One region of the Paenibacillus sp. FSL H8-0260 genome, then DNA from elsewhere that is predicted to be linked to it. Evidence: riboswitches for the same ligand, from Rfam matches in the RefSeq annotation. Region 1 holds a riboswitch; the other holds the start of a gene.
The links. Region 1 has a riboswitch for cyclic di-GMP ahead of MHI51_RS21280 (thiamine pyrophosphate-binding protein). Riboswitches for the same ligand answer to the same signal wherever they lie in the genome.
Positions count from the first base shown of each region.

Region 2: linked by a shared signal. The riboswitch ahead of MHI51_RS02605 (choice-of-anchor A family protein) and the one ahead of MHI51_RS21280 (thiamine pyrophosphate-binding protein) in region 1 are both predicted to bind cyclic di-GMP.

Region 1 is NZ_CP150298.1:4,760,239-4,764,768, forward strand. It holds gene MHI51_RS21270 (YafY family protein) at 1-602, shown strand, start outside; gene MHI51_RS21275 (methyl-accepting chemotaxis protein) at 724-1,974, shown strand; cyclic di-GMP riboswitch class I at 2,149-2,245, shown strand; gene MHI51_RS21280 (thiamine pyrophosphate-binding protein) at 2,401-4,041, shown strand; gene MHI51_RS21285 (carboxymuconolactone decarboxylase family protein) at 4,052-4,420, shown strand.
Region 2 is NZ_CP150298.1:589,022-593,551, reverse strand. It holds gene MHI51_RS02605 (choice-of-anchor A family protein) at 1-1,528, opposite strand, end outside; cyclic di-GMP riboswitch class I at 1,637-1,727, opposite strand; gene MHI51_RS02600 (hypothetical protein) at 2,223-2,615, shown strand; gene MHI51_RS02595 (ASCH domain-containing protein) at 2,815-3,228, opposite strand; gene MHI51_RS02590 (DUF3221 domain-containing protein) at 3,580-3,924, shown strand; gene MHI51_RS02585 (hypothetical protein) at 4,427-4,530, shown strand, end outside.

The sequences.
Region 1 (4,530 bases):
ACCTGAGCCAGCGCATTCATATAGATGGTGCCAGCTGGCACCCTTCCGACGAGACATATCCGTTCCTATCTGTCCTGCAGGAAGCTGTTTGGGAAGACCGTAAAGTGAAGATCACTTACCCACGGAATGACGAGATGAAGGAGCGTTTCATTGAACCTCTCGGGTTAGTCGCAAAACGTGGAGTTTGGTATGTAGTGGCACGAACCGAGGGTGAAATGCGGACTTTTCGCGTGTCGAGATTAATACAAGCTGACGCAACTTATGAATCATTTGTCAGACCTGAGGCTTTTGATTTAAAAAGCTACTGGGAACAATCGACTTTAGCTTTTAAAGCAGCACTGCCAAAATATGTAGTGAACTTAAAGGTGAATGAGTCTATTCTTAAAGAATTACAACGTGAAAGATATGTAACTATAACTTTAGTAGAACCCTCTGCTAATACTGGGTGGATGAACGTGGAGGCCGAGTTTAATGCTATAGAATCTGCCTGTCGTATCGTACTCTCTTTCTCTCCTTCAGTTATTGTTTTAGCTCCTATCGAACTAGTAGGAATGGTAAAGTCTGCTATTAAAACAATTTCCACAATATATGAGGAATTTTGACATGAATTCTAAATATCTACTACTTAAAGAAGATTTATGACACTTCTCTATAGACCAATGACCTATAAATCCCCTATAATAACACCATTACATAAAATTTAATAAGGGGGACATTTTACCAATGAGCTGGATGCACAAACTTCCGTTAAAACAAAGAATTGTTGCCGGATGTTACCTCGTTGCCGCACTGTTTGCTATTCCTGTCTTAGTTACGTTAATGATTCTAGGTCAATTTCTCGTAGGAATTATACTAGTAGTTGTTCTTGCAGGTCTGACTTTACCTGTTGCTCGCTTCGTGGAGAGAACGCTTACATCATCTTTTGATGATATTGCTAATGTATCTCACAGTATTTCAAAGGGTGATTTCACTAGCAGAGCGGACGAAAATGGTTCAATGGGTGACGTAAGCCGCTCCTTTAACACAATGATCGATAAGCTCAAGAAGATTCTGACCGATGCATCGCAGATCACCCGTCAAGTTATGGATGCAAGCCGCGGAATCGAAGATAAGAACCAGAACCTGAAAATTGTCATGGCACAAGTAGCCTCTTCTTCTACTGAGCTCGCTCTTGGTGCAAATGAAATATCTACGGATATCGCTGATATGACAGAATCCATTAAAGACATTGAGACCAAAGTATCCAATTATACGAACTCCACCAAAGAAATGAACAGACGTTCAATACATACCTTAGAACTTGTTGAGCAAGGGCGCCAATCCGTAGATACACAGGCTGAAGGCATGCGTAAAAACATAGAGGCTACACAAAAAGTGGCTGATACTATTGAAGCTCTCTCACAAAATGCCCGCGGGATTACGATGATCACCAAGACCATCACAGAGATCGCTGAGCAGACCAACCTGCTGTCACTGAATGCCTCCATCGAAGCTGCTCGTGCCGGAGAGCATGGTCGGGGTTTTGCCGTTGTAGCTCAAGAGGTCCGCAAGCTTGCTGAAGAATCTACGGCATCCACAAAAGAAGTATTCGGCTTGGTCCGCAGCATTGAGTCAGATATTAAACAAGCCATCGATAATATTGCCATCAATGAAGAGGTTGTGCAGGTTCAGAATGAAATGATCACTCAATCTGCCCATATTTTCGCACAAATTGTACAAAGCGTGCAGTACATTACCGAGCAAATCTCTTCATTCTCTGCGGAGAGTGATCTTATGCTAGAAAGTGCCTTGAAAATTTCCAGTGCAATTGAGAATATCTCAGCAATCACCGAAGAAACTGCTGCTGGCACGGAAGAGGTATCGGCGGCTATGAATGAACAGATTAATGCCCTGCAGTCTGTTGCAGAAGAAACGGAAAAAATGACCCAGGCCGTATTTAATCTGCAAAAAACCATTCATATCTTTAAATTCTAGTTCAAAACTATCAACTGCCACCTAAGCTGAGTCTTAGGTGGCAGTTTTTTTCGCGAGGCAAAACTTCATCTCTTGGACAAGACTTTCGTCAAATTTCGAGTTTTTTTAGCGGATTATGTTGACAAAAATTAATGAGGAATATATTGTAAAGGAAAATTATTCTTATCAACTATAAATTAATATTGGCAAAATCCTCGAAAGAGGATGACGCAAAACCATGGATCTACAGCCTCATTTTTTCGTTTGAGGCCATGATTGCCAGGTTGCAGAGGAACCAGGACGGCTGAACTATTGTTCAGTCTTAGAGGCGCCTTATGCCACCAACCTGTGCTTACTATAGAGCACAGGTTTTTACTTTTTGAGTATATTGATCTATCGTATCTATTCGGTAGATTAATAACTAATATATATCAAAAAACTTGTGAGGTGTTTCTTTTGAAGACAGTCGCAGATTACATGGCGGAAGCACTACGTAACCTTGGAGTCACACATTCTTTTGGGATCATTGGCAAATCCATTTGTCCAATTGTTCTAAAGATGGTGGATTACGGTATTGAATTTATTCCCGGCAGACATGAAGCAAGCTCCGGATTCGAAGCAGCAGGGTATGCGCTGAAAACGGGTAACCTAGGCGTAGCATTTGGTACTTCGGGTCCTGGGGGAACTAACCTGCTTACAGCAGCAGCACATGCGAAAGCTAACAACCTACCTGTCCTATTTATTACCGGCCACCAATCCATTACAGAGCTTGGAATTCCTCAATGTCAGGACTCCACCTCTTTTCTGGCTGATTTAGCTGATATGTTCAGACCTGCTACCTTGTTCAGTAAATTGGTTGAACGTGGGGATCACTTTGGTACTATTTTTAATCATGCGATTTCTGTGGCCCTGACCAAACGGGGTCCTGTTCATCTTTGTATTCCTTTTGATGTACAAACTGAAGTATTGGAAGAATGCAATATAGTAATCCCAGAAAGAGAATCTCTAATTAGTCTAGCTAATATCGATAGAGTCATCGATGCTATTCAAGCTGCTAAGAATCCTTTGATTATTGCGGGTAAAGGAATTAACCGCTCCGGAGCACATAAAGAGCTTGTTCAACTCGCAGAAACTTTTAATATTCCTGTAGTAACATCTCCTGGTGGAAAAGGGGCTATAGTCTGGGATCACCCACTCTATCATGGTCCTATTGGCGTTGGCGGTTCGACCCACGGGGACGATTTATTGAATAAAAGCGATTTATTTATAGTGCTTGGATCACGTTTAAGTGATATGACCATCTGTAATCTTAAACGGGAGAATCATCCAGCAACTTTAATTCAATTTGATATTGATCCAACCTTTGTCGGAAAAATACTATTGTCCAAAACGATACCGGTCACCGGGGACCTGCGCGATAATTTGGTGCACTGCCTAAATCATATTGACCCAAGCACAATCACCAAACGTGAGGCTTTGGCCGATACGGATTATTCAGAAGAGCTTCCAACCCTCAAGAATCTTTCCCTTGCTTCGGTAATGAGTACTTTAAGTGATTTGATCCCTTATAATAATTCAATTTTCGTTGATGATGGAAGTCATGGATTCCACGCTGCAAAATGGTACAAGGTTAAGAAACCGGGCAGCTTTGTTTTTGATGCGTATTTTGCTTGCATGGGTAATTCGATCGGCATGGCTATTGGTGCAAAAGTTGCAGCTCCTGAAGAAACTGTCCTCTGCATTACAGGTGATGGTTGTTTCATGATGCTCGGCGCTGAGATTAACACCGCTGTCTGCAAAGATATCCCTGTCATCTTTATCGTGGTCAATAATAAGCAACTAGATATGGCTCTTAAGGGTATGGAGAAAACCACAGGTCGTATCGATGGAACTCTATATGAAGTACCAATGGACGCCGTGAAATTCGCTGAATCTCTAGGTGCTAAAGGCTACAAATGTGAGACTGCGGATGAATTCACAGCTGCAATTAAAGATGCGGTAGCTCTAAACCATGTTGCCGTTATTGAACTGCTAACAGACCGTGATGAAGTCCCTCCGACTGCACACCGTACTTTGAACCTAAACTAGGAGGCTAACCATGAAGGAAAATATCAACAGTGGTCTCAACCACTTCACGAATCTATCAGGAGACTATGGCGCAAAAGCACTAGCTCCAATTAAAGACCACTTCCCTGACTTGGCTGAATTTATTATGGGGAATGCCTATGGCGATATTTTTCAACGTAATACTATAGCCCCTGACTGGAAGGAAATCGCAGTCATTTCATCTTTAATTTCAATGGGTCAATTCGAACAGTTGGGCGTTCATTATGTCATGGCCCTTCGTGTAGGAGTTACAGTAGAACAGCTTAAAGGTATTCTATTACACTTAGTACCCGTTATAGGGGCACCTAGAATCATCACAGCTTTTAATATCCTGCTTGCAACCATAGAAGAAATCCAATAACCCAACAGTTCGACAACAATATACAAAATTCGACTTTATTATTGCATAGACTTGAAAAATATGCCTATAATAGAGTCGGAATATCCCATTACTTGCTGTATAGTGTCGAA
Region 2 (4,530 bases), 2.7 Mb from region 1:
GCGTTGGCGTCGGTGTCACTGTCGGCGTCGGTGTTGGCGTCGGTGTTGGTGTCGGCGTTGGTGTCACTGTCGGCGTCGGCGTTGGTGTTGGTGTTGGCGTTGGTGTTGGTGTCACTGTCGGCGTCGGCGTTGGTGTCACTGTCGGCGTTGGCGTTGGTGTCACTGTCGGCGTTGGCGTTGGCGTTGGTGTCACTGTCGGCGTCGGCGTTGGTGTTGGCGTTGGTGTCACTGTCGGCGTTGGCGTTGGCGTCGGTGTCGGCGTTGGTGTTGGCGTTGGTGTCACTGTCGGCGTTGGCGTTGGCTTCGGTGTCGGCGTTGGCGTCGGCGTTGGTGTTGGTGTCGGTGTTGGCGTCACTGTCGGCGTTGGTGTTGGCGTCGGACATGGTGTTGGCGTCGGTGTCGGCGTTGGTGTCGCTGTCGGTGTTGGTGTTGGTGTCACTGTCGGTGTTGGTGTCGGCGTTGGTGTCACTGTCGGCGTCGGCGTTGGTGTCACTGTCGGCGTTGGCGTTGGTGTTGGCGTTGGTGTCACTGTCGGCGTTGGCGTTGGCGTCGGCGTTGGCGTCGGTGTCGGCGTTGGTGTCGGCGTTGGTGTCGGCGTTGGTGTCACTGTTGGCGTTGGTGTCGGTGTTGGCGTCACTGTCGGCGTTGGTGTCGGTGTTGGTCCAGGTTCATCACCATCGTATGGATAGTGGTGAAATTCACCACCACCAGTACCTTTGAGTGAAGCCGCCACTAAAGTACCGTTAATCTGACCATTAATAAAATCAACATGAGCATAGGGGGCAAGTATGCTTCCCATTACACCTATGCCTGCCATATCAAGATACGCAGCTTGGCTAAAGTTAAGCAAAATTTTCTTGCTGTTCAACACGTTATTAGGTAGAAATCCGAAGTTTTTCATTTTTACGTTAGAACCATCAATATTAATAATTGCAGTAGATCCTGAAGGAACATTTATTGTAATTCCGTAGGTATTAGAGACGTTATCTCCTGAAACATTAAAAACATTGACCGCAGGATCTGTACCTGTCAGGATAAGGCTGCCATATTGGTACACTGTTGTTCCATTCGCCGGCAATGCTGCAAGTTCTGCTGATTTGTCCTTCAAAGACTGACCTACTGCTGAAAAGTCAATCGTACTCCCCTGTCTTTTTGTACCACCCTTGAGGAGCGTTACATTCCCTGAAAAATCTCCCCCGTGCACGATATTCCCATAAACAGTACCTCCGTTGAAAGTAAGATTCCCTCCAACAACAAGTGTGTCAGTCAGGGAAACCTCTGCAGCGGTCAACCTATCTCCAACACTATAGTTGGTTAAGTTAACGTTACCTCCAGCAGCAAACCTTCCTTCCGTATCCGAAACTGTTGTTATATCCCCTAGAATAAACACGTTGTAGACCGCTGCAATTCCCAATGTAGAAGAACTACTAGCTCCAGCAACTCCAGCTCCCAATGAGGAAAGCCCACTACCTACCGTCAAAATCCCAGCTAATACAAGCGAGAGTAACGGTTTTATTCTTCTTTTCAAATGGCACACCTCCTAAAACTATGATTTATATTAATCAGAATAATTACCAGAAACTCTAAAGGACCTAACAACAAAAAAGACCGCCAAAAAGAAGTGAAATTCCCTTCTCATGGCAGTCGGACGGTCATTGTGCCTTTAAGACACTTTAGACTCCTGGACTTTGCGTCCCGCCCTTTCAGACGGTTTGCTATTATCATGACTATATATATGTATTACACTGCAAGTCCAGAACTGGTAGCTGAAGCATTCTATCCAATAACAGTCTATGACTTTTAATACTTTTGAATTAATAACAGTTTAGCGCCCGACACCCACAATTGTCAATCAATTCCTTTCGATAATTCCCCGCATTAGTACCACACAAAAAAAGCGCCTGAAGGCGCTTCGCATAAGGTTTTTCATTAAATTTTAAAGTAACTGTATATAGCCCAATATGGATATCCATAAGGGAATACTCAGAATTAAACCAAAAAACAATCCACGCTGGAGGCTGCCCTCTTTTTCCATCATAATTCTCCTTTATTTGCGTTCGATACATTAATTTTTATTATTACAATTTTTAATATAATTTATTCTTCGTTATTTAGTTGTGAATTTAATCACATTGGATAAGCTGTTTAGAAATACCATTGATTATTTTTGGAATATCGGGGTAGAATACGAATATACGTTCCTATTAGAGGTGATGAGATTCATGCATAGAGCAGAAAGCAGGGACAACATGCTGGTGAAATCTTATTTATTGCTTCCGATGATTTTATCAGCTTTCGAACGGGACTCCGCCATTTTATCTACACACTTACGAACACCCGCCCCTTATCTGGAGGTGCTTGGAACAGCTGCTGCAGTAGCTACAACAGATCTAAGGGATGTTCGTGCAGAAATGAGAAGACGGGGAATCAAGGTGTATGAGCAAAACAGACTTAATACTGGAATTGAAGCCAAGTATATATGTCGTGGCTATCATGAACGAATGCTGCTGTTGAATGACATTGTTGCGGCTCAAGCTGCCATCCATATGCGCAGATACCTAGGGCTGGATATTTCATCTTTTAAGAGTTACGAAGAACAGTACCAGATTAAGTAAAGCTGTATAGAAGCCGCTGCGCTCTCTCCCCCCAATCAATTAGTGAACAAAAAAATAGGCCTTACCATGGGAGTTGGCAAGACCTGAGAGAGATATACCACAAAACACTGGGGGGTGTTTGGTGTCTCTAATATATACCTCGAACCTGAAAAATAGCTGATAGGCACATAAAAATTACATTAAAAATATTGTTCGCCGTTCAGAAGTGATTAGAGTGCTCCCACAAGCTTAGCCGACCTTTAGCTGGAATTGGATGGCTTAATGGATGAACCCCTTCAAGCTTCCAGGCAAACCGTCCTTCACTATAGTCGCCAAAATCATATTCATTCCCATTGATCCATTCCCTTAAATCCACCTCTGGAGTAACCACATAACATCCCGCGAGCTGACCTGTAGCAATAATAGCTCCTGTCGGCAAATTATTCGCTGTATAGCCATGTTTCGCCAATACTGATTTGTACGGTTCCTGTTCACAAAACTTTTTGTCAATCCTCATTCCGGCATGGATGCCTAACTCGCCGCGGTAGGCTGTTCTCCATGAACGAGTTTCAAACTCTTTTTCACCAAGAGCAATTAAGGTCGCCCAAGGCTGCCGTATTGTTATACACCGCATGATATTTATCCCCTTTGTTTATGTTGGACGTTTGTCACGGATGCCACGGATCTCGATCTCGCGTTGTGTAATCTTGTTCACCTTGACCTGATAAATAATCCCAACCGTTTGGTCGATACTCATTTCCATCATTGATCGCCTCTAAAATAAGAACATTTATTTTTATTATATACAAACAAAAGTTCTTATGAAAATATCAATACTACAGACATTCACCTGTAACTCCCCAGAATCAATAAAGGTCGTCATAATGGAAAGGCTGCTGTTTATTCTTATATTGGTAATGTACTAAATGCTATGCCTGTGCAACCGATTTTAAACTAATGTCGTAACCACTGGAGGGGAAGGTCCATGATTCAAAAACCACGTACTACTATTAAATGGACTCTTATTTTTGTTTTTTTGTTATTCGTCACCGCCTGTAGTAAGAATAATGAAGTTTTGAAAGGAATTGTACACACAATAGATGTAGAAAATAAAAGAATTTTAGTAATTTCTGAATTAAAAGAAGAAGACTTGAACAAGGAATACAAGGAGATTCTCGAATCTAATGAGTACTCTCAAGCCATTTGGGTAAATAAAGTTGCACCTTCTAAATATAAAAAAGGCGATGAGATTAAAGTATTTTTTGAAGTAAGTGATGATTCATTCCCTGCACAAGTTACCGCCAAAAAGATCACCAAAATCAAGAATTGAGCAAAAAGAATAGAATCTACTATAAAGAAGCGGCGTCTCCAAAAGGGACGGCGCTTCTTTATAGTAGATTTAAAGAGAAATCAGAGTATATAATATGGAATATTATATACTCTCAACATCTCTGTTACGGGAATTTCCGAAGCAGAAATACCCTTCCGAATATTTACTATGAATAATCTATCCCGGACTAAACATTTACATAATCTGAATATAATAATTCCGGGACATTCTGTAAACGAAAAAAAGCTCACCAGCCGAAGCCAGTGGGCATAATCCCAAGCATTTGGGAGTTCACTCTTTGTTGGAATTACTGAAACCTTACGATGTAACAACTATAGGAGCTTATAACTTCAGGCAATGTACTATCTCCACAACAAGTAAGCTTTCAACAAGATGCAACAGACAACTATACTCATAATGGTTTCCCAATTAATTCTCCCTGTTCAAAAAGCATCTCAATCTGGTGAAATACTAATAACATTCAGTAGATTGGAGGTTTACCATGACAGAAATTGATGAGAGAAAATGGGGGCAGCAGGATCCTATCAAAGAACCACAAGATCGTTATGAACAGTTTTTAAAAGTTGTATCACTAACCTTTGTGAG